One region of the Paramicrobacterium agarici genome, then DNA from elsewhere that is predicted to be linked to it. Evidence: predicted binding sites of a transcription regulator. Region 1 holds the regulator's gene; the other holds the start of a gene.

What was found. Region 1 encodes HspR, which represses chaperone genes until heat shock. Its sites were predicted from a motif close to AAGTTGAGTCNNNNNGACTCAACTT; they were not measured.
Region 2: the regulator HspR is predicted to act here: its motif matches at 4,203-4,227, upstream of ATJ78_RS14560 (Hsp20/alpha crystallin family protein).

What each region holds. Positions count from the first base shown of each region.
Region 1 covers NZ_PDJE01000001.1:1,195,436-1,207,342, reverse strand. The annotation lists gene ATJ78_RS05980 (glutathione S-transferase family protein) at 1-699, opposite strand, end outside; gene ATJ78_RS05975 (DUF2017 family protein) at 719-1,240, opposite strand; gene clpS (ATP-dependent Clp protease adapter ClpS) at 1,240-1,524, opposite strand; gene ATJ78_RS05965 (Gfo/Idh/MocA family protein) at 1,589-2,533, opposite strand; gene ATJ78_RS16005 (DUF1016 N-terminal domain-containing protein) at 2,620-2,769, shown strand; partial or broken gene ATJ78_RS05960 (DUF1016 N-terminal domain-containing protein) at 2,785-3,201, shown strand; gene ATJ78_RS05955 (dihydrofolate reductase) at 3,252-3,719, opposite strand; gene ATJ78_RS05950 (thymidylate synthase) at 3,716-4,510, opposite strand; gene ATJ78_RS05945 (class I SAM-dependent methyltransferase) at 4,563-5,696, opposite strand; gene ATJ78_RS05940 (hypothetical protein) at 5,700-6,377, opposite strand; gene ATJ78_RS05935 (hypothetical protein) at 6,538-7,251, opposite strand; gene ATJ78_RS05930 (heat shock protein transcriptional repressor HspR) at 7,380-7,802, opposite strand; gene ATJ78_RS05925 (DnaJ C-terminal domain-containing protein) at 7,805-8,779, opposite strand; gene ATJ78_RS05920 (nucleotide exchange factor GrpE) at 8,785-9,447, opposite strand; gene dnaK (molecular chaperone DnaK) at 9,450-11,309, opposite strand; gene ATJ78_RS05910 (TetR/AcrR family transcriptional regulator) at 11,578-11,907, shown strand, end outside.
Region 2 covers NZ_PDJE01000001.1:2,977,442-2,989,348, reverse strand. The annotation lists gene sdhA (succinate dehydrogenase flavoprotein subunit) at 1-836, opposite strand, end outside; gene ATJ78_RS14585 (succinate dehydrogenase hydrophobic membrane anchor subunit) at 844-1,293, opposite strand; gene sdhC (succinate dehydrogenase, cytochrome b556 subunit) at 1,308-1,727, opposite strand; gene ATJ78_RS14575 (mannose-1-phosphate guanylyltransferase) at 1,894-3,009, shown strand; gene ATJ78_RS14570 (hypothetical protein) at 3,046-3,303, opposite strand; gene ATJ78_RS14565 (DUF2795 domain-containing protein) at 3,401-3,664, opposite strand; gene ATJ78_RS14560 (Hsp20/alpha crystallin family protein) at 3,746-4,174, opposite strand; gene ATJ78_RS14555 (ABC-F family ATP-binding cassette domain-containing protein) at 4,553-6,208, shown strand; gene ATJ78_RS14550 (MFS transporter) at 6,243-7,631, shown strand; gene ATJ78_RS14545 (MFS transporter) at 7,758-9,176, opposite strand; gene ATJ78_RS14540 (arginase family protein) at 9,211-10,101, opposite strand; gene ATJ78_RS14535 (PucR family transcriptional regulator) at 10,227-11,738, shown strand; gene ATJ78_RS14530 (BMP family lipoprotein) at 11,785-11,907, shown strand, end outside.

The DNA of each region.
Region 1 (11,907 bases):
AGTGGTGAACAGCCGAATGTCGGCCTCGGTGATCGTGTCGCCGACAAGGTACCGCTGATTCTCGAGGCGCGCGCTTAGCCAGTCGAGACGGTCGAACAGCTCGGTGTAGGCGTGTTCGTACGCCTCTTGTGACCCCGCGAACCCGGCCTTGTAGACGCCGTTGTTCACCTCGTGGTAAACGTACCGGTTGACTTCGTCGATCTCCTCGCGCAGCGCCTTCGGGTACAAGTCGGGCGCGCCCTCGCGGTGGAACTCCGTCCACTCGGTTTCAAAGTCGATCGTGATCTGCGGGAAGTTGTTCGTGACGACTGCTCCGCTTGGAATATCGACGATGGCGGGCACCGTGATACCACGCGGGTAGCCGCTGAAGCGCGCGAAGTATGCCTGCTGCAGGCGCTCGATGCCGAGCACGGGATCGACGCCGCCGGGGTCGAGGTCGAACGTCCAGCTGCGCTGATCATGCGTCGGCCCGGGGAGGCCGAGCGAGATGGCGTCTTCGAGTCCCAGAAGGCGCCGCACAATGATCGTGCGGTTCGCCCACGGGCACGCGCGTGCGGCGATCAGACGATAGCGCCCTGCCTCGACGGGCCATCCGTCGCGGCCATCGCGCGTAATGCGATCTTCAATGTAGTTGGTGTCGCGGTCGTAGGGTTTCCCCGGCTCCACGTAGCGACCACCAGCATCCGTTGATTCAGCCATGTCTCGACCATACGCTGTGTCAGAGCGCGTCGAGCTCCTCGACCGCCTCAATCAAGGTTCCCTGCACGAAGGTCAGCCAGTCGTACATTCCCCGCAGCGACTCGACGTCGTCATCACTCAACTCCGCCACGAGCTCCTCGGTCGGTTCCGCGATGCGCGAGTCGAGACTCAGCCGCAGATCGGTGAGCGACCGCATCCACTGCAGCGCCAGCTCACGGTCAATGCGCACGACCGCCGTTCGCCCCATCTGCACGGGAAGCGCGCCATGCTCGCGAAACGTCGTCAGCACAGCATCCGCGTCAGCCTTCTTGCTCTGCGCGAGCTCGTCGACCGTGAAGCGCCGAAACTCGGCGGCTGCTTCGTCGTCGTCGGTGTAGGCAGCGGGAAAGAGCCGCTCCCCCGCGGCATCGTCGACGGCTGCGCCTGCCGCCACCCCGTCGATGAGCGAGCGCAGCTGCTCAGTGAGGTTGGTCAGCACCGAGACTTCGATGTCTTCGAATTGGGCCTCGACGTGATCGCCCGACCTGCGAAATGCCTGCATCACTCGTCCGCCTTCTGAAGCGTCGCCATGAGCCCGTAACCGTGCATTGCGCTGACGTGCCGCTCCATCTCTTCGCGCGTGCCGCTCGCGACGACAGCCCGTCCGTCATTATGCACCTTCAGCATCAGCCGTTCCGCCTTCTGCCTGCTCATGCCGAAATAGCTGCGGAACACGAACGCCACGTACGTCATGAGGTTGACCGGGTCGTCCCACACGATCGTCACCCACGGCGATCCGAGCGTCAGCTGCTCGTCGAGTCGCGGGTCATGCGTGGTCTGCGGCATATCTCTATGCTGACACTTCGCGGGCGGCGAAGCATCCGTCAGGCTTTCAGATTTCGCCGTACGATCAGATCAGGCCGACAGGGGTTCCGGATGCTGCCGAGCGATGTGCCGCCTCGGCAATGCGCACGGCGGCGAGGCCGTCTGCGGCGGTCACGCGTGCGGGCGCGCCGTCAGTGATGGCGTCGGCGAAATCACTGAGCTGTGCACGATAGGCGTCGCCCTTGTGCGGTTCGACGGAGAGGTCGTGGTCGAACTCTCCCGCATCGCCGTCGATGCGGAACGTCGTCCGGAACTCCGTCTCGGGTGGTCCCCACCGCCCGACGACGTTCGTGACCGCCCCGCCGACGTGTGTCAGCTCGACGCGCGCCTCGACGAGGGCGGGAACGATGCCGCCCTCCGTCGCCGGATGCTGCGTCGCCTCGACGCGCTGCACCTCGCCGAACATCCAGCGGGCCTGATCGAAGTCGTGAATGAGAAAATCCATGAGGATGCCGCCGGACGCTGCGTCGTCGTCAAACCATGTTCCGCCGGCCGGCGTCGCTGCCTCGCGCGTGAACGTCGCTCGTGAGACTCTGCCGAGCGCGCCGCTCGCCACGGCCGCGTGCGCCCTCGCATAGGCATCCATGTACCGCACGACGTGCGCGGGCAGGAGCGGAATGCCGGCAGCCTCGGCCGAGAGCACGAGGTCCCGCGCGACGTCGGTGGTGCGTGCAACCGGTTTTTCGCACACGATGGGCAGATCGGCGGAGATCGCCGCTCGAATCTGCTCGGCGTGATGCGGTGTTGGAGACGCAATGTCGACGATTGTCGCTCGGTGCAGCAGGTCTTCAAACGAGTCGGCGGCCGCTACGCCGTGCTGTGACGCGAACGACTGGGCAGAACGTGGTGACCACACAACAATCTCTGCTCCGAGCTGCGCCCACGCCGCAGCGTGTGTCGCGGCCATGAATCCAGCGCCGATAAGTCCGATGGTGTGGTGTGCCATTGAGGCCCCTTCGCTTGAGGCCAACGTAGCAGTGCTGGAGCGACGGCGTTGCTAAGCACGCTCGAACGTCACGAACCGGCTGTGTCAGACGCGCAGCTTACGGTCACGCCATGTCCGCGCTCATTCCTGACGACTACGCATCCACACTCGAAGAACTCAAACGTCACGTCCACAACGCTCGCTTCCAGGCACAACGAAAGGCGAATACGCAGCTTCTGCTGTTGTGGTGGCGCATCGGGCGAACGATCCTCGAACGGTAAAAGCACGCAGCATGGGGAGCTGGCGTCCTCAAGCATCTAGCTGATGACCTCCGAGCAGAGTTCCCTTCGATGAAGGGTTTCTCCGTCGCGAATCTGAAGTCGATGCGCCGTTTCGCGAACGCATGGCCTGAAGATGCAATTGGCCAACAGCCTGTTGGCCAATTGCCGTGGGGGCATGTCGTGATGCTCCTGGAGAAGCTCACAGAGCAACATGCGCGCGATTGGTACGCTGCGAAGGCCGCGCACCACGGATGGAGTCGCGCGGTCCTCAATCATCAAATCGCGACGAAACTCCACGAACGAGAAGCTAGTGCACCGACGAATTTCGGCGGAGCGCTTGACCTCCGCGATCCGGAGCTTGCGCAACAGCTCACCCGCGATCCGTATGCACTGGACTTTCTTGCCGTCGACAGCGATCTCGAGGACGCTTGACAGCCACGCACCCTGCAGTTTTCCAACGACCTGTTGGACAATCGCCGCAGTTAGCGGCGCACGCGCTCGAACGTCACGAATTCGAAACCGTCGTGCGGTTCGCGCGATACTTCGCGCCAATCCGCCGAGTTCCACTCTGGAAAGAGGGTGTCGCCGTCGGGTTCAGCATCGATGAGCGTCAGCTCCATCCGATCGGCGAGCTGCATCGCTTGAGCGTAGATCTGACCGCCACCGACAATCGAGATGGGCCCGTCGCCCGCAAACGCGAGGGCAGAGCCGAGCGAGAGAGCAGTGTCGACGCCGTCACGCTGCCATGCAGCATCCCGAGTCACCACGATCGTGCGCCGCCCCGGCAGCGGACGCCCGATCGAGTCGAACGTGCGGCGTCCCATGATCATCGTGGTGCCGAGCGTCGTCTTCTTGAAGTGCTTGAGGTCTTCGGGCAGATGCCACGGCATACCGCCGTCGGCGCCGATCACCCGGTTTCGGCCCATGGCCGCGACGAGCGTGATGGTCATACCGCGATCGGGGCTTTGATGCTGGGCGCGGCCTCATAATTCTCGAGAGTGAAATCCGCGATTTCGAACTCATCGATCGAGGTGCGTTCGGGGTTGATGCGCATGGTCGGCAGCGGGCCGGGAGTACGCGTCAGCTGCAGCTTCGCTTGCTCGAGGTGGTTGAGGTACAGGTGCGCATCGCCGAGCGTGTGTACGAACTCTCCGGCTTTCAAGCCCGTGACCTGGGCAACCATCATGGTCAGCAGTGCGTATGACGCGATGTTGAAGGGTACCCCGAGAAAGATGTCGGCCGAGCGCTGGTACAGCTGGCACGAGAGCGTGCCGTTCGCGACATAGAACTGGAACATGGTGTGGCACGGCGGCAGCGCCATGTCGTCGACTTCGGCGACGTTCCACGCGTTCACGATGTGACGGCGCGAGTCGGGATTCGACGTCAGGGACTCAATAACTCGCGCGATCTGGTCGATGTGCTCGCCGTTCGGCGTCGGCCATGAACGCCACTGATGACCGTACACAGGACCGAGGTCGCCGTTCTCGTCTGCCCATTCATCCCAGATCGAGACGTTGTTCTCGTGCAGCCACGCCACATTCGTATCGCCGCGCAGAAACCACAGCAGCTCGCCGATGATGCTGCGCAGATGCAGTTTCTTCGTCGTGAGCACGGGAAACCCGGCCTGCAGATCGAAGCGCATCTGGTGTCCGAACACGCTGAGAGTGCCGGTTCCGGTGCGGTCTGACTTCTCAACACCCTCGTCGAGAACACGCTGCATCAGATCAAGGTATTGGCGCATGTCTCCAGAGTAATCGACACCCGCGCCGAACCTCCCTGGCGCGACCGCCGCGTCACTCGGAGCGGCGCGACATCGTCACGGTGAACTTCGAATTGCGCCCGAGCTGGTGGGTTCGGCCGACGAGCCGCTCAAGGTGGCCGCGGTAGTGCAGGTGCGAATTCCATACGGAGAGCAGCGTCCCGCCGGGCTTGAGCACCCGCGCTGCCTCGGCGAACAGCTTGAGGGCGATGCCCGCGTGCACTGATGCCCCGATGTGGAAGGGCGGATTCAGCAGCACAGCATCGACTGACCTGTCAGGCACAGCTGACATTCCGTCATCGCGCACGACGGCGACTCGCTCGCCGACGCCGTTCGCGTCAGCCGTGAGACAGGCCGATGCTGTGGCAGCAGCCGACTGATCTGTAGCGGTGACGGCAGCATCCGGTCGCTGAATCGCGAAGGCGGTGGCCAGCACACCGCTACCGCAGCCGAGGTCGACGATGCGGTGCGCGGTCTCGGGGACACTCTCGAGGTAGTCGAGCAGAAACCGCGTGCCGACGTCGATGCGCGTACCGGCGAACGCCGCGCCGTGCGCCCACACCGTGAGATCGAGATCGGCATGACGCTGCGAGCGCGGCCACGAGGAGTCCGTGTGCGACCCCGCGGGGCGAGGAGCGGATGCTGTGATCACACGCGACTTCTGTCGCGCAAGACCGGCTTCGACCGACGCGAACGATGCTGACAGCACCTCGTTCATCGCGGGAGTCATGTGCTTGACCCTTCCGCCCGCGAAAACCCGGACGCCCGGCGCTGCGTACCCCGCGATCAGGCGAGCGATCTCGTCGAGCGCGTCGAGCGAGCGCGGCAGCTGCAGCAACACAACGCGCGCGTCGCGCACGAGATCTGCGTCAAGCGCGTGGAGCGCGATGCGGTCACTCAGGTCGAACCGGTCGGCGTTTGCGACAATCGCGCGCTCTTGCGAGAGGGCGTCCTGATGCACGCGTATGCCAGATGCACTGTGCAGCGTCGCGGCGCCGAGCGAGAGCGCTCCGTAGCGGTCGCCGATCGCGACGACGCCGCCCTCGCCAGCATCCGCTATCTCTTGTGCCGCGGTGTCGAGCACCAGCCTGTCTGTTGCGTCGAAAGCGTAGAGGTTGGGGGCCTCGATGTCGGGCCACCGACGCAGGGCATCAAACGAGAACTCCACGGTTCAAGGGTACGGCCGCGTGTCGTGCCCTCGCGCCGCCCACGGCACCGTGCGGGGAGCGCGGCGCGAACGAAGCAGGTGAGCAGCAAGCCACCAGCCGAGCGCGCCGACGACGATGCCGCTGATGAGCGCCAGCGCGACGATGAACACGACGAGAAACTGGTCGGCGGCGTTCGTCGTGCGGTTCCACGGCTGCGATGGCGGAGCTGCGGCGAGGTACACCATGACGAAAACGCCGGCGAACGTCGACCACGCTGTTAAGGCGATTCCTGATCCGAGGAGCGTCGTGATGTTCGGTTTGTACACCCTCCCTGCACGCAAGATGAGCAAACTCGCGCCGTAGCCCATCCCGCACGCGACGAGAAAGATGCCGCCGTAGAGGGCACCTTGCATGACGAGCGCCGCCACAGTCTCACCGAAGTCTTCGCCGGCGCCGAGAACGAGCTGCCATGTGCCCGCGAAGGCCAGTACCGCTGCTGCCGACATGGCGTAGAGAATCAGCAGCGTCGTGCTGCCGCCGATGAGCACGAACGACACTCCGCCAGCAATGAGAGCGCTCGTGCGCTGGCGACGCGTCAGCGGTGGTGGTTTCGGGGGCTGTACCGGAGCGCCATACCGTCGCGGCACCGGTTGAGGAGGTTGCGGCAGAGGCACCGGGGGCGGTTCTGGAGAGTTCGTCACACGAGGTCCTTCCGGTTCGACGAGGAAGGACCACTTTCTCAAGCTGCATGCCTCCGGCTCACGCCGTGCTGGCGATATGTGAATAACAGCGCACGAGGGCCAGCTTGTGGACGACGAAGAGGGGCGGCAGCATCCTCACCCCCAATCGCATACGGCGTAATCAGACGTAGTACGGCTCGCTCGCATAGCGCTGGGCGGGGTGACGTGCCCTGAGGCAATGCGCCATCCACCACCAGCTCAGTGCGCCAGCACCAGCCCAGACGACTATGCCGAGTACAACGAAAACAATGTTGAAGATCAGGGAGGCGCCGCCGAACCCGTCACTACTCAGCATCGCGACGACGGCCGCGCCCATAAGGTACACGATGTTCCCAAGCCACATCAGAACGAATCCCGCGCAGCTGGCGATGCCGAACCCCGCCCAGGTTGCGCCAGCGGCCTTGTTGACGTTTCCGATCTTCGCGATGCCGATGCTCGCGCCGTAACCGATGGCCCACACGACAAGTCCGGCAAGCAGAACGAGGGCGAATATCCACCAGTAATCGCTCCAGATCATGTCCATCTCGGTCAGCATCCGGGCGGCGTCTGCGCTCGTGTCGTCGAGCTGGGATGCGACGGCGGTGAGCAGGCCGATAACCGCTGACCAGCCCAGCAGCGTGATCACGATAGCTAATCCCAGAGACATGATCGGAAAGCCGATCGCGCCCGCCCAAAGCGCGGCTGTCTTCTGAGATCGGGTGAGCGCTGGGCGAGAGCGGCTGACCGGGCGATACGGAATCGGATGCTGCCCGCCAGGGTAGCCGGGAGCGGCAAAGCGCATCGGCTGTCCGTACCCCGGGTGAGGATGCTGAGGGGCCGGCCCATTGTTCATCACGGCGTCGCTCCTGTTCTGCTCGTCTCATCACTGTTGCAGAACGGCACTGTGTTGTCTGTGGAGAGAAGTCCCCGTGCCCACACATGGCAAATGCCGGCCACCGAAACTCGGTGACCGGCATTGCGTGTTTACTGCTCGTCGTCGCGGCGAGGACGCCAGACGACGATCTCGGTGCGCCTCTGAGTTCGCGTTCCGCTGCGCAGGGGAATGACGTCGCCATGCTCCCCCGCGGCGAAGACGCGGCGTCCCTGAGCCTTGAGCACCTGGTCGGCAAGAGCATTCTCGAGCTCGCGCACGCGTTCTCTGAGGTGACTCACCTCGTTTTCAAGACTCAGAATGCGGGCGATTCCTTCGAGACTGACTCCCTCGCCGCTGAGCCGCTGCACCTCGCGCAGCTGCTCGACGTCGCGCATGGAGTATCGACGAGAACGACCGGCCGTGCGTTTGGGCTGCACGAGCCCGATGCGGTCGTACTGCCGCAGCGTCTGCGGGTGCATGCCCGCGAGCTCGGCAGCCACCGCGATGGCGAAGACCGGTGAGTTCTCATCCATGATCAGCCTCGTGTTCTCGCGAGGATCTCTGCGCGCGGGTTCTCGTTCGGCTCGAGGTCGTGATACGCCTTGAGCGCGGACTCGGCCTCAGCTGACAGGTGCGCGGGCACCGCCACCTGAATCTCGGCGAGCAGGTCGCCGGTTCCCTTCGACGTCTCGACGCCGCGGCCCTTGACACGCAGCACGCGGCCGCTCGGAGTTCCGGCAGCCACCTTGAGCTTGACGGGTGCACCATCGAGCGTCGGCACCTCGATCGTCGCGCCGAGTGCGGCTTCGACGAAGGTCACAGGCACGCGCACGCGCAGATTCAGCCCTTCTCGTTCGAACACGGGGTGCTTGCGAACGTGCACAGTCAGCACGATGTCGCCCGCAGGTCCGCCATCGGGCGACGGCTGGCCCTTTCCGCGCAGCTTGATCTTCTGGCCGTCCGAGACGCCTGCCGGAATCTTCACCTTGATCGGCCGCCCGTCAGAGGTCTGCAGGGTGATCGTGTCGCCCTTGGTCGCAGTCGTGAAGTCGAGGGTCGTGGATGCTGTCACATCACGTCCGGGCGTCGGGCCTCCGAAGCCGCGGAATCCTCCGCTCGACTGCCCGAAGCGACCGCCTCCGAACATGCCTCCGAGGATATCGTCGAAGTCAGCCTGCTGGTAGCCGCCGCCTCCGCCGCCGAACATTCCGCCGAAGACGTCCTCGAAGCCGCCGTTGCCGCCGCCGGAGCCCGGTGCCGTGAATCGGGCGCCGGATCCCATGGCGCGAACCTGGTCGTACTCCTTGCGCTGAGCCTCGTCAGAGAGCACCGAGTACGCCTCAGAGATCTCCTTGAACTTTGACTCTGCCGCAGTATCTCCCGGGTGCGAGTCCGGGTGGTACTTGCGAGCCAGCTTGCGGTAGGTCTTCTTGAGGTCAGCCTGGCTCACATTCTTGTCGACGCCGAGGACTTTGTAGAAGTCCTTGTCGAACCAATCTTGACTGGCCATGGCACCTACTCGGCAGGAACAGCGACGACCACCTTGGCCGCTCGCAACAGTGTGTCTCCCACGAAGTATCCGGTCTGAACGACGTCGACGATTGTCTCCGTCTCGACGTCCTGGCTGGGCTGTTGGAAGATCGCCTCGTGCTTGTTGTGGTCGAAGGCTTCGCCTTCGGTGCCGAACTTCACCAGACCGAGCCGCTCCACCGACTGGCGGAGCTTCGACGAGATCTGGGCGAACGCGGTGTCACCCTCGAGGTCGCCGTGCTTCTCGGCGCGATCGAGATCGTCAAGCACGGGAAGCAGGGCGTCCAAGACGGCGCCTGTCGTGCGCTGCTTCTCGACTTCGCGGTTCTCTTCTGTACGGCGGCGGTAGTTCGCGTATTCGGCGTTGACGCGCTTGAGGTCGCTCAGCAGCTCGGCCTCACGCACGTTCGATGCGGGCGCTTCGCCCTCCGGCGCAGCGTCGTCCGCGGCGGCAAGGATGTCGTCGACCGTGAGCTCGTCGTCGGCCGCTGCCTCATCGGCAGCGCCCTCCTGTGCCGAAGGGCCGGAGGCGTCTGCCTCCGACCCCGCGGTCGCGTCAGGCTGACGAACCTCACCGGTCTCCGGGTCGATGCGACGTTTGTCGTTGACCTTCGGCTCTTCGTCCGGGTTCTGGTTCTTGTCAGTCATTCCTACTTCTTCTCGTCCTCATCGTCGACAACCTCGGCGTCGACGACATCGTCGTCGGAGTTCTCTTCAGCAGTGGGCTGCTCGCCCGCCGCCTGCGCCTGCTCACCCTCGGCCTGAGCCTGCGAGTAGATTGCCTCTCCCAGCTTGACCTGGCTCTCGTTGAGCTTATCGAAGGCTGTCTTGACAGCATCCTCGTCTTCACCGGCGAGAGCCGACTTCAGCGAGTCGACGTCAGCCTGCACCTCGGACTTGACGTCTTCGGGGAGCTTGTCGTCGTTCTCCTTGATGAGCTTCTCGATCGAGAAGGCGAGCTGCTCGGCGTTGTTGCGGGTCTCAGCCTGCTCGCGGCGCTTCTTGTCTTCAGCCGCGTTCTCTTCGGCCTCGCGCACCATGCGGTCGATGTCTTCCTTCGAGAGCGACGAGCCGCCCGTGATGGTCATCGACTGCTCCTTGCCCGTGCCCTTGTCCTTTGCGGACACGTGCACGATGCCGTTCGCGTCGATGTCGAAGGTGACCTCGATCTGCGGCACGCCTCGCGGAGCCGGGGCGATTCCCGTCAGTTCGAACGTTCCCAGGTTCTTGTTGTCACGCGTGAACTCGCGCTCACCCTGGAACACCTGAATGGCGACAGACGGCTGGTTGTCGTCTGCGGTCGTGAACGTCTCGCTGCGCTTGGTCGGAATTGCGGTGTTGCGCTCGATGAGCTTGGTCATCATGCCGCCCTTGGTCTCGATTCCGAGGCTCAGCGGGGTGACGTCGATGAGCAGAACGTCCTTGCGCTCGCCCTTCAGAACACCGGCCTGCAGCGCAGCGCCGACAGCGACGACCTCGTCAGGGTTCACACCCTTGTTCGCGTCTTTACCGGTCTCCTTCTTCACGAGATCGGCGACGGCCGGCATACGCGTCGACCCACCGACGAGAACGACGTGAGCAATGTCGGAAACGTTGATTCCCGCTTCGCGGATGACGTCGGTGAACGGCTTCTTCGTGCGCTCGAGCAGGTCGCTCGTCATGTTCTCGAACTGTGCGCGCGACAGCGTCTCGTCAAGGTTCGCCGGGCCGTTCTCGGTCAGCGACAGGTACGGCAGCTGGATGCTGGTGCTCGTCGAGCTCGACAGCTCCTTCTTCGCCTGCTCAGCGGCCTCCTTGAGGCGCTGCTTGGCGATCTTGTCGTTCGAGACGTCGACACCGGTCGACTCCTTGAACTTCGTGATCAGCCAGTCGACGATGCGCTGGTCCCAGTCGTCACCACCGAGGCGGTTGTCACCGGAGGTGGCACGCACCTGAATGGTCGAGAAGTCGTCGTCCTTGCCCACCTCGAGCAGCGAGACATCGAAGGTACCGCCACCAAGGTCGAAGACCAGAATGAGCTCGTCTTCTTTGCCCTTGTCGAGGCCGTAGGCGAGAGCAGCGGCTGTCGGCTCGTTGATGATGCGCAGCACGTTGAGGCCCGAGATCTCACCGGCTTCCTTCGTGGCCTGGCGCTCGGCGTCGTTGAAGTACGCAGGAACCGTGATCACGGCGTCGGTGACGGAGTCGCCCAGGTACTGCTCTGCGTCGTGCTTGAGCTTCTGCAGAATACGAGCGGATACCTCCTGTGCCGTGTACTTCTTGTCGTCAACCGAGAACGACCAGTCGGTGCCCATGTGGCGCTTGACCGATGCGATCGTGCGGTCGACGTTCGTGACGGCCTGGCGCTTGGCGGTCTCGCCGACGAGCACCTCGTTGTCTTTCGTGAAGGCGACCACCGACGGGGTGGTGCGCATGCCCTCGGCGTTCGCGATGACGGTGGGGTCGCCACCCTCGAGAACGCTCACCACCGAGTTGGTGGTTCCGAGGTCGATTCCTACTGCACGTGACATGTGTTTTCTCCTTCTGACCAGCCAGGTCTGCTGGCGTGGCGCGTCTATTGCGAGGTCGAAGTCTGGTGCACTGCTTGAGTTGAGTGCCTACGGCTCAAGTTTACTCAGCCTGGGGTCAGTGTCAATTTCTCCCAGCAAATCTTGAGCACACTTAACTCAACTTTAAGACGCCCGAAGATATTCCGTAAATAGCTTGTGCGAGCGAATCTTGAACGTTACATTTGGACATATGCCCAGGGCAAACGACCAACAGAACTCGCGACAGGCTATGACGAGCGCAGAGCGCGGGCAGTCAGCACGAGCAAAGCTTCTACGTGCTGCTTCAGAGCTCATCGGGGAGGTCGGCTGGAACGCTGTGAGCACAAGACTTCTCGCGCAGCGCGCCGGCGTGCGGTCAGGCCTCGTGCACTACCACTTCGATTCACTTCACGACGTGCTTCGCCGTGCCGCCATCAGAGAGATGGAGCTTGCACGTGATCACGCGACGGCCGAATTTTCGGAGCACCCCGAGAACGCGTCACCCGTTGGGGCGATGCTTGCTGAGCTGGCCGAGTACGACGGCACCGATCCGTCTTCTCGCGTCGTGATCGAGGCATAC
Region 2 (11,907 bases), 1.8 Mb from region 1:
CCCTCGCCGCGGGCACCCTCGGTGAGCAGGATGCCGAGCCCCGCGAGGCCCGTCGGGTGGAACTGGAAGAACTCCATGTCCTCGAGGGGGAGTCCCTTGCGCCAGACGATGCCGACGCCGTCACCCGTGAGCGTATGCGCGTTCGACGTCGTCTTGAAGATCTTGCCGAATCCGCCCGTCGCGAAGATGATCGCCTTCGACTGGAAGACGTGCAGCTCTCCGGTCGCGAGCTCGTACGCCACGACACCGGCGGGCTTCTTCTCGCCTTCGACCTCGGCCATGACGATGTCGAGAACGTAGAACTCGTTGAAGAAGTTGATGCCGAGCTTGACGCAGTTCTGGAACAGCGTCTGCAGAATCATGTGTCCCGTGCGGTCCGCCGCGTAGCAGGCTCGGCGAACAGCCGACTTGCCGTGGTCGCGGGTGTGGCCGCCGAAGCGCCGCTGGTCGATCTTGCCCTCGGGGGTGCGGTTGAACGGCAGCCCCATGTTCTCGAGATCGATGACGGCGTCGATCGCCTCTTTCGCGAGAATCTCAGCAGCATCCTGGTCGACGAGGTAGTCGCCGCCCTTGACGGTGTCGAAGGTGTGCCACTCCCAGGTGTCCTCCTCGACGTTCGCGAGCGCGGCCGCCATGCCACCTTGAGCGGCGCCCGTGTGCGACCTCGTGGGGTAGAGCTTCGAGATGACGGCGGTCTTCGCGCCGGGGCCGGCCTCGATGGCTGCGCGCATTCCCGCGCCGCCTGCGCCGACGATGACGACATCGAACTGGTGATAGTGGATGCCGCCGACGACTGTCGAATCGGCGGATGACGATGGTGCAGCGGTGGTGGACATTGGTGAGTTAGAGCCCCTTACAGATCGAGGGAAGCAGGTCGGCAGGAGACCCGGCGGGGCACGGGTCAAACGTGAAGATCACGAGCGTGCCGAGCACGAGCAGCACGACGACGGCGACGAGAATCGCGATTTTCAGGGTTCCGCGCATGCCGCGGCTGTGGGCGTAGTCGTTGACGAGCGTTCGCATGCCGTTGCCGCCGTGAATGAGAGCGAGCCACAGCATCAGGCCGTCCCAGACCTGCCAGAACGGATCGGACCACTTTCCGCCGACGAACGCGAAGTCGATGGCGCTGACTCCGTCGCCCACCATGAGGTTCATGAACAGGTGCCCGAAGATCAGCACGATCAGCAGCACGCCCGACGCGCGCATGTAGATCCAGCCCCACTTCTCCCAGTTCGTTCCCGACGAACGGTTCGCGCGAGCCGGTGTGCGGGGAGCTTCGATTGTTTGCGACATGTCGTTCCCCTCTTCTAGTGCCCGAAGACGTTGATCAGGTGCCGCGGCACGAAAGCGAGCATGGTGATGACCCAGACGGCGATGACGATGTAGAACATGGCGCGCTGGTAGTTCGGCCCCTTCTTCCACAGGTCGATCAGAATAATCCGGATGCCGTTGAACGCGTGGAACACGATGGCGCCGACGAGAGCGACCTCACCGAGCCCCATGATCGGAGTCTGGTACGTGCCGATGACGGCGTTGTATGCCTCGGGCGAGACCCGCACGAGTGCGGTGTCGAGAATATGCACGAGGAGGAAGAAGAAGATGGCGACACCGGTAATCCGGTGCAGGACCCACGACCACATGCCCTCGCGACCACGGTACAGAGTTCCTGCCGGACGCTTCGACGTGGTAGCTGACACTGGTGGAGTCCCTGCAGTCTTCGCTGACACGGAACGACCCTCCCTGACGGTTCGCATTGTGCGTCGGCCGGACGGCCGGCGAGCGCATGGCGCTGACTCCCAGTCTATGCCGCTCTGAGGGCACTCTGCCCCTTAGGGGACCCTTAGTGTCTCGATGTCGAGATAGTTCTGCGGGCGGTGCCGGTACCGTGGAGTCATGACGAACGCCTCACGACGCTTTTACAGCGTGATCCCCGCTGGCGGCATCGGTTCGCGGCTGTGGCCGCTGTCGCGTGCGGACGCGCCCAAGTTTCTGCACGACCTCACGGGCTCGGGCGTCACGCTTCTGCGTGCGACGTGGGACAGGCTCGCTCCCGTCGCGGGCGACGATCGCATCATGGTCGTGACCGGCCGCGCGCACCGCGGCGCTGTCGAGGCGCAGCTGCCCGAGATCAGCGACGCCAACATCGTTCTCGAGGCCGACCCCCGGGATTCCACCGTCGCGATCTGTCTCGCCGCCGCCATTCTGCAGCGCAGGGAACCCGACGTGATCATCGGGTCGTTCGCCGCGGACCACGTCATTCGAGGGGACCGGCTTTTCCGCGCTGCGGTACAGCAGGCGATCACCGCTGCCGAAGCGGGATACATCACCACCATCGGCATCCGCCCCACCGAGCCCGCGATCGGCTTCGGCTACATCAAGGCGGGCGACGCGCTGAACATCGACGGTGCTGATGGGACCATGAGCGTCGACGCCTTCGTCGAGAAGCCCGACATCGAGCGGGCGCGGGCGTACCTCGATGACGGCGGGTACTTGTGGAACGCGGGAATGTTCATCTCGCGCGCCGACGTGCTGCTTGAAGAGCTTGCGAGCAATGAGCCGGAGCTGCATGACGCGATCCTGCAGCTGGCCGAGGCGTGGGACGATCCGACGACGCGCGGTCCCGCCGTCGACCGGTTGTGGCCGAAGCTCAAGAAGATCGCGATCGACTATTCCGTGGCAGAGCCGTCGGCCGCCAAGGGCCGCATGGCCGTGGTTCCCGGTCATTTCGGATGGGACGACGTCGGGGACTTCGCCTCGCTCGCGAAGCTCAATTCGAACGGGCTCTCGAACGATCTCGCGATTCTCGGTGAGAACGCTCGTGTGCTGGCGGATGCGTCGAGCGGCATTGTCGTGTCGCACAGTGATCGCGTCGTGAGTCTCATCGGCGTGAAGGACATCGTCGTCGTCGATACGCCGGATGCACTTCTGGTCACGACGAGCGAGAACGCGCAGCGGGTGAAGGGCGTTGTTGACGCACTCAAGATCTCGGGCCGCGACGACGTGCTCTGACGGCGCTCGCGAACCGGAAGCTCAAGCGCAGTGATGTTATCGGGCGAAGTGGCGCTTTGCCTCAGCCAGGCTCGGGAAGCTGTACCTTCGTACTCCCCGGCCGAGGACGAGGGTTTCGTAGCGGTTGCCGCAGCGTTCAATAAATCCGAGCACGCACGGAGCGTCATGTTCGGGTAAGCGTGTGTCGATCACTCGCCATTCACGATGCGACAGTGCATCGAGCCGGATGTCCTCGAGTGACGGCGGTGCCGTGGTGCCGCGACCCGGGATTTGAGGTTCGGCAACAAGCGACATTTCACTCTCCTCGGTCTTGCGTCGTGCAAGGCGGGACGTTTCCCGCCCGGCCTCTGCAACTTCTTAGTGTGGACTCCCCGCTGAAGCCGCGGGGTCGTTAAACGCTGACCACTTCTCTCCCGGCTGGGGAGGCGTTCTGCTGGTTGCGTGTCTGCCGTGCCGACGCGGTGCTCGACGTGGCGAGCGCACGTCGGATGTCCCAGCGGCTGGAGAAGAGTCGGCTTTCCAGGTGCTCCAGCAGTTTTCGATCGGCGGTGGAGAGGCCTTCCGCCTTCGCTTCGCGGAGCAGGTCGTCGCGGTCACACGGGTACTCCATGTCCTGCAGGAACATTGTCATCTGAGTCGACAGGATACGTTTCATCGTTCTCACCTCACATCGTCATTGAAAGGATGCTGTGCGGGGGAGCGGTAGCCGCTCCCCCGCGAATGGCGATGGCGCCGGCTAGGCGTTAATGGCCGCCGGCGCATCCGGGGCGCCCTGTTCGACCTCGATCTTGCGGGGACGCGCTCGTTCGGACAGCGGAATGATCAGACTGAGCACACCGTTCTGATACGAGGCGCTGATTCCTTCTGTGTCGATGCCCTCACCGAGGGTGAACTGACGCATCAGGCTTCCCCCAAAACGCTCTCGTGTCAGCCAGCGAACGTGCTCGCCCGACTCGATCGAGCGCTGAGCTCGAAGCGTCAGCAGTGAGCCATCGACGTTGATATCGATGGATCCGGGATCGATGCCGGGCAGATCCGCGCTGAGGATGTAGCGATCCCCGTCCAGATGCAGATCGACGGGCATTGCGCTCGGACCACGCGCGGAGTAGAAGATGCTCGACGCGACACGGTCAAGCTGGCTGAGCGGATCAAATGTCATCACCATTTCACTTCTCCCTTCGTGATCGAATGAGCACCTGAGTCCCGTTGACTCAGGTTTAGTAACAGAAATATTAGCACTCGAAGGCAGAGAGTGCTAGAAATCTCAGGAGGTGGCGTCGCCCTGAATGTCTTGTTGCAAACCTTGCTCCGAAAGGGCACGGGAGAGACACGGGCAAAGGCAGCTGTCTGAAACTCGTTTACTTTGCAGCATCCGTCGTCTATGCTCGTCGATCGTGAAGAACTAGCGCACTCCTGTCCGGTCCGCGTCCGAGGCTTGCCCGGCGGATTTCACTGACAGGCGCGCAAGGATTCTTCCTCTTGACACTCGATACGAGTAGCACTGTCATTGTGCGCGCGCCTGGCCGACCCCAAAGGGGACCAGATGCATACACAGACACTCAGACAGTCCACGGCCGCGCGACTCGATCACGTTCGGCTCGATGGCATTTCGCGATCGTTCGGCGACCGTCGCGTGCTCACCGATGTAAACCTCGTCGTCGCGCACAACGCGCGCCTCGGCCTGATCGGCGAGAACGGATCGGGCAAGTCGACACTGCTGCGCATTGCGGCGGGTGCCGACGAGCCCGACGCCGGAACGGTCGCGCGGCCGGCGCGCACCGGATTGCTGTGGCAGGAGGTGCCGCACGACGCCGACGACACTGTCGACGACCTGATCGAGCGCGCGCTCGCTGAGAACCGCAGAGCGGAGAAAGAGCTGACGGATGCTGCTGAGCAGCTCGACGGCACAGACGACGCCACCGAGCGTTACGCCAATGCCCTCGAGAACGCCGAGCGGCTCGACGTGTGGGGCGTCGACGCGAGGCGCGACCGCGTGCTCGCGGGGCTCGGGCTTGACAGCATCCGTCTGGATCGACGCCTTGACGCCGTGAGTGGCGGTCAGCGCAGCCGGTTCGCACTCGCTGCGCTTCTGCTCGAGCGACCAGATGCCCTGCTGCTCGATGAGCCGACGAACCACCTCGATGATTCCGCCGTGGCGTTTCTGCGCGACGAACTTATGGGCTGGAAAGGTTCCGTGCTGTTCGCCAGCCACGACAGGGCGTTCCTCGACGAGGTCGCGACAGGGCTCGTCGACATTGACGCGAGCCGTGCCGCCGTGGGAGAGGCGTCGCGGGCAACGGTGTTCGGAGGGAGCTTCACGGAGTACCTCGACGCAAAGCAGCTGGAGCGCGAGCGATGGGAGGCGCAGTTCGCCGCCGAGCAAGACGAGCTGAAGCGGCTGAAGTACGACGTCGATGTGGGCGCACGGCAGGTGAGCCATCGCCGCGGACCGACCGACAACGACAAATACATCGTGAAGTTCAAGCAGGCGCGCACTGACGGGGCGATCAGCAGGCGCGTGAAGGACGCTCGCGGGCGTCTCGAGGAGCTGCGCGAGAACCAGGTGCGCAAACCACCGAAGGTGCTGTCGTTTGCCGGTATCCCGACGGGGTCGCACGCGCTTGCCGACGGGGAAGCGCTGCTTTCCGTTCGCGATGTGAGCGTCGATGGTCGTCTCGACATCGACCGCGTGACCGTTGAACCGCGCACGCAGCTGCTCGTGACCGGACCGAACGGTGCGGGAAAATCGACGCTGCTGCATGTGATGGCCGGCGACCTGCGAGTCGACAAGGGGAGTGTGTCGCGCCGCCGCGGACTGAGGGTTCAGCTGCTCGAGCAGGATGTACGGTTCGCGCGACCAGAGGCGAGCGCGCGTGAGCTGTATGAGAAGGCACTTGGCGCCAAGCGCGCCGCGCAGCTGCCGCTCTCGTCGCTCGGGCTCGTGGCCCCGCGCGATCTGGACCGGCCTGTCGGCAGCCTCTCGGTGGGGCAGCAGCGACGCGTGGCACTCGCGCTCATCATCGCGAAGCCGCCGCATCTGTTCCTGCTCGATGAGCCGACGAACCACCTGTCGCTCGCGCTCGCCACCGAGCTCGAGGAGGCTCTGGGCACGTATCCCGGTGCCGTGGTGATCGCGAGTCACGACCGGTGGCTGCGGCGGCGCTGGCGCGGGCAGGAGCTGGCGTTGCATCCGGCGTAGGAGCGGCGGTCTGCGAGCGCGGCAGAATAGGGGGATGCCGCGCTCGCAGACCCTCAACCGGCCGCTCGCGCTGCTGGTCGCCGCCACGTTCTTCATGGAGAACCTCGACGGCACCATCATCCAGACCGCTGCGCCAGCCATGGCCGCCGACTTCGGCGTGCGCGCCGTCGACATCAACCTCGCCATGACGGCGTACCTTCTCACCCTCGCGGTCGGCGTTCCCGCCAGCGGATGGCTCGCCGACCGCTTCGGCACGAAGCGCGTCTTCATGGCAGCGATTGCGGTGTTCACAGTCGCATCGCTGCTGTGCGCGTTCAGCCTGACGCTGCCGCTGCTCGTTGCGGCTCGCGTGCTGCAGGGCCTTGGCGGAGCGATGATGGTGCCGGTCGGACGTCTCGCCGTGCTGCGCGTCGTCGACAAGAGCGACCTTCTCGACGCCATGGCCTACCTCACGTGGCCGGCGCTGCTGGCTCCCGTGATCGCGCCGGCGATCGGCGGAATCTTCGCCGACACGATCGGCTGGAACTGGATCTTTCTCATCAACATTCCGCTCGGCGCTGCCGCGATGATCGCCGCGGGCAGGCTCGTTCCGGCGGGGGAGATCGCGCAGCGGCATCCGCTCGACATTGTCGGGTTCGCCCTGCTTGGCGTTGCGCTTGCCGCCCTCGTGCTCGGCATGGAAGAGCTCGGCACGAGCCTGGTCGCGGCGCTTCTGCTGCTGGCGCTCAGCATCGTCGCCGGCGTGCTCGGGGTGTGGCGGATGCTGCGGGCAGCGCACCCGCTGCTGCGATTCGACTCGCTGCGCATTGCCACATTCCGCGTGGGCAACGTCGGCGGTGGAGTGTATCGTCTGCTGATCAGCGCGGCGCCATTCGTGTTCACGCTGATGTTTCAAGAGGGATTCGGCTGGAGCGCGTCGCTCGCCGGCATCCTCGTTGTCGCCGTGTTTGCCGGAAACATCATGATCAAGCCCGCGACGAGCCCGCTCATTCGGCGGTTCGGCTTTCGCGCCGTGATCGTGGGCAGCAACCTCGCGGGCGCCGCCGTTTACGTGTGGTGTGCGTTTCTGACGCAGCAGACGCCGCTCGTGGTCATCGCTGTGGCGCTGTTTCTGAGCGGCGTCTTTCGCTCGATCGGGTTCAGCGGCTACAACTCCGTGCAGTTCGCCGACGTCGAGCCCGAGCACACGAACGAGGCGAACACCCTCGCCTCGACGATGCAGCAGGTGGCGACGGGACTCGGTATCGCCGTCGCCGCGCTCATCGTTCGCATCACGACGGGTGTCGCCGACGTCGTTGACCCGGCAGATGTTGGGCTCGGCTATCGGTGGGCGTTCCTCGTCGTTGCCGCGATGCTGCTGTTCCCCACGATCGAGGCCGCGCGGCTGCCGGCGCAGGCCGGAGCTCACGTCGCTCGTCGGTGACGCGCTTCGCGACGCCGGTCAGCGCCCCATGTGCCGAGACAAGGAGATTGTGCTGAGTAGAGGAAGAAATCGCCGAAAACGTCCTCGTCCCGGCACTCTTTCCGTGCCTCGGCACACCGAAGGTCGTCAGCCGCGCCCGGATCGCTCCGCATTGAGAATGTGCGCTTCACGTTCAGTCTCGACGTTGGGCTCTGAGCCCTTGAGCGGCTGCCGCGCACTCTCTCGCAGAATGATCACTGCGACGAGTCCGACGACCGACATGCCGATGAGATAAAACGCGGCGGCGAACTCATTCCCTGTTGCGCGAATGAGGGCGTCGATGACGAGCGGAGCGGTGCCTCCGAAGATCGCGATGGAGATGTTGTATGAGACTCCGAGATTCGTCGTGCGGCTGTTCGTGGGAAAGAGCGCCGGATACGTCGAGGCAAGCGTTCCCATGTACAGCGCCACGGGTACGCCGATGAGCGCGAGACCAGACACCGTTCCCCCAAGTGAGCCGCTGCCGAGAAGGGCGAACGCCGGGACGCTCAGCACGATGACCCAGATGGATGCTGCAAAGAGCACCGGCTTGCGGCCCACACGGTCTGAGAGCATTCCGACGAACGGCATGGAACACGCCATGAGCAGAAGCAGTGGTAGCGAGATGAGGTTGCTCTGCACGGCATCGTGCTCAAGAACGGTTGAGAGGTACGTCGGCATGTACGACGTGAACGCATATCCGGCAGAGTTCGCGGCTGCAACAAGCACGATCACCATGAGCATCGCGCGCCAGTTCTCGGCAAATGCGCGAAGCGGGTTCACGCGGAGCCCTCCTGTTGTCGCTCGTGCGCTGCTCTGTTTGAGCAGGGCCGTGAACTGTGGCGACTCCTCGACGCGGAGGCGCAGGTAGATCGCGATGAGGCCAACGGGACCGGCGATCAGGAACGGTGCTCGCCACAGTCCGTCGAGCATGGCCTGCTGGCCGAAGATCACTTGAAGAGCCGTGACGATACCCGCGCCGAGGGCGAACCCCAGGTAGCTTCCAGCGTCGAGGAACGCAGCGTAGAAGCCCCGCTTCTTATCAGGAGACGACTCGCTGATGAATGCGACGGCGCCAGTGAATTCGCCACCCGCAGAAAAGCCTTGCACCATCTTCAGCAAGACGAGCAGGATCGAGCCGACAACGCCGATGACGGCGTACGTGGGAAGCAGCCCTATGGCGAACGTCGCGCCGGCGACGAGGGTCAGTGTGATGAACAAGACGCGCTTTCGCCCGATCTTGTCTCCCAGCCAGCCGAAGAACAAGCCGCCCAGCGGGCGGAGGATGTAGGTGCTCGCGAAGGTGCCGAGCATGAAGACCACTTGCGTAGCTGGGTCTGCTTCGGGGAGAAAGACCGGGCCGAGCGTGACAATGAGGTAGCCGAAGACACCGACGTCGTACCACTCCATGACGTTGCCGACGAACGTGCCGAGCACGGTTCGCCTGAGCTGTCGGCGTTTTACGACGGTGATGGAACCCGTCTCTAAGGGACCGTTGAATGCTGTGTGGCCAGGGTTGCGTGTCACGACAAAACTCCGTTGTTCGCGGGGCGGGTGAGGTTCAGAGCTGGTTCTTCACCTGTCCGAAGACGGCGAAGTAGTAGCAGAGGTAGGCGGCGAGGGTCGACGTCATGTCCCTGTGGTCAGTCATCGGATTTACCTCCGTCACCGCAAACGAATCGCAGTGCGGGGCGAGGGCACTGACAACGTCGATGGCTTGGCGCGAGGTGATGCCGCCCGGCTCCGATGCTCCGGCACCGGGCGCGTGAGCCGGGTCAATCGCGTCAATGTCGAAACTCAGATGCACGTGGGCGGCGCCCGCAATTCGCTCGAGAATTCGCTCCGCGACTGCCCGGCTGCCGATTTCGTCAAAGGCGCGCGCTGTGATCTGTGCCGGGCCATCAGTGACGACGTAGCGGCGCGAAGAAGGGAAGTTGAAATGTCGCAGCCCGACTTGGATGCTGTGGTTGCGGCTCGCCCGCGGGAGCTCAAGTGATCGGCGCATACCGCTCGACTGACTGTGCCGCCCCTGCTGCTCGTTTTCGTCCATGACGTCGAGGTGGGCGTCGAAGTGGATGACAGCGACACTTCCGTCGTCGGTGCCGTCATGCAGCCCGCGGCTGCCCGCGTAGAGAAAGCAGTCGTCCCCGCCGAGAAGGATCGGAACGTTGCCTCCGCGAATGCTTTCGCCCAGGCGTGCGCTCGTGTTGACGAGTGTCGATTCAAGGTCGTGAGCTATCACCTCCGCATCTCCGCCGTCGATGAGCTTGGGGGCTTGGTGCAGCTCGCCACTTTCGAGGGAATAGACCTCGCCGTGCTCGACGCGCATCGTGATCCACTCAAGGGCGCGACGGATCGCTCCCGGCGCGTATCGAGATCCTGGAATGCCCAGAGTCGACGCGCCGTCGTAGGGCGCCCCGATGATCTCGAAGGTCCGCGGTGATTGTGACATGAAACAATCCTCAATTCAGTGGCGTGCAGTGCACTCAGTCTCGTGGTGTGCCGTCACCGCACCAATCATTGTGTGCGTGAACATTGAAGCTATAATTCGCGGTAAACGTGAAACCGGAGGTATGAATGGGCGTAACCGTCGCGGATCTCGTCAGCGATCCGTCATTTGAACTGCGCTGCCTCGCCGGACACGAGTTGCTGGGTCGACAGATTCGCTGGGTACACGTGTCAGAAATCGGCGACCCGAGCCCGTGGCTATCGGGTAACGAGCTTCTGCTGACGACCGGGCTTGTCGAACGCACGGACGAGGAGGTGTTTGCCTTCTTCGATGCGCTGGCGGCGACACGGGTCGCGGCGGTCGGCTACGGCACGGGATTCGTTCACGACGACGTTCCACCGGTATGGATTTGTGCGGCGCTCAGGTACGGCATTCCGGTGCTGGAGATTCCACTGTCGACGCCATACATTGCAATCGCCGAATTCGTCTCCCGCAAGATTGCCGTTGAAGAGCTGAGTCAGGTCAACCGCATGCTAGATGTTCAACAACGACTCGCTCAGAATGAGCAGACGGAGGCACTCGTTCGTGACAGCCTCTCGAAGCTCGCGCGGGTGCTCGATGCAACGGTCGTCGTGCAGTACGACGACGGTTCACTCGACGTCATCGACGGTGTCGTATCCCTCGACGCCAGCGATCGCGACACCGTTGTCCACGAGATGCAGGTGCACCGCGGCTCAGCGCGCCACAGCACGACGACGGCGATTGGTGATCTCTACATTCACGCGGCGAAGGCTGACGGAGCGACTCTCGGGGTCGCGAAGCGAAGTCGCTATTCGCCTGTTGAGCAGAACATCATCGGCTCGGTCGCGACGGCACTCAGGCTGTCTGCAGAGTCTGCCGTTTCGGATGCGCTGCGACTGCGCGAAGCTTTGTTTCAGCTCGTGATCGTCGACGAGATGCCTCCAGAGCCACACGTGATAGATGTCCTCCTATCGGACATCGAGAATTGCGCCATCGTGCACGCGAGCAGCGATGGCGCAGCGTCGCAGGTACTCGCCGACGCGCTGCAGAGCACGATGGGAAAGGCGGGCTTGCCATGCCTCGTCTGTGCGACTTCGTCGGCAGTCATTGCGGTCGTACCCGATGCGGCGATCGACTCGTTACGTTCGTCGGTGACAGCATTGATGAGTGACAACGAGAACGCTCGATTGTGGAGCGTCGGGGTGAGTAGCGGCAAGCATCGCCACGACGTGATGGAGCTCCTGCGCGAAGCTGCGGTCGCACATCGAATCGCGGCGCGAGGCGTGAAGCCCGCGATTCTTGAGTACTCGGACGTCGTGACCGTCGATTCTGCGCAGATGTGGATGAGAGAAGCGGCAGATGAGCCTCTGCTTCGTGAATGGCGGAAGCGGCTCGAGAGAGCGAGTGGGCGGGAGGCGACACACGTCAGCGCCCTGCGAGCGTTCCTCCGATGCAACGGGGCACGGGAAAAGGCGGCGCGTTCGCTGGGCATCCACAGGCAGACGTTGAACGCCCGTCTCGTTGAGGTAGAGAAGGTTCTCGGAGTTTCGCTCGATGAGCCGCGAGATCGGGTTCTGCTGTGGCTTGCGTTTGAGGCGTTGGAGGAGCGACGCGCATGACTTCAGTCGCTACTCTGGGAGCAAACCACTGCGTGAAAGGACGCCGATGTCTCGTCGACCCTTTGCCCGATTCGCTGCGCTCGCCGCAGCATCCGCCCTCATTCTGACCGGCTGCGGGCAGGCGCCCGAACCCGACGCCGGAGCAGGCGACGAAAAAGGCGCCGACTAC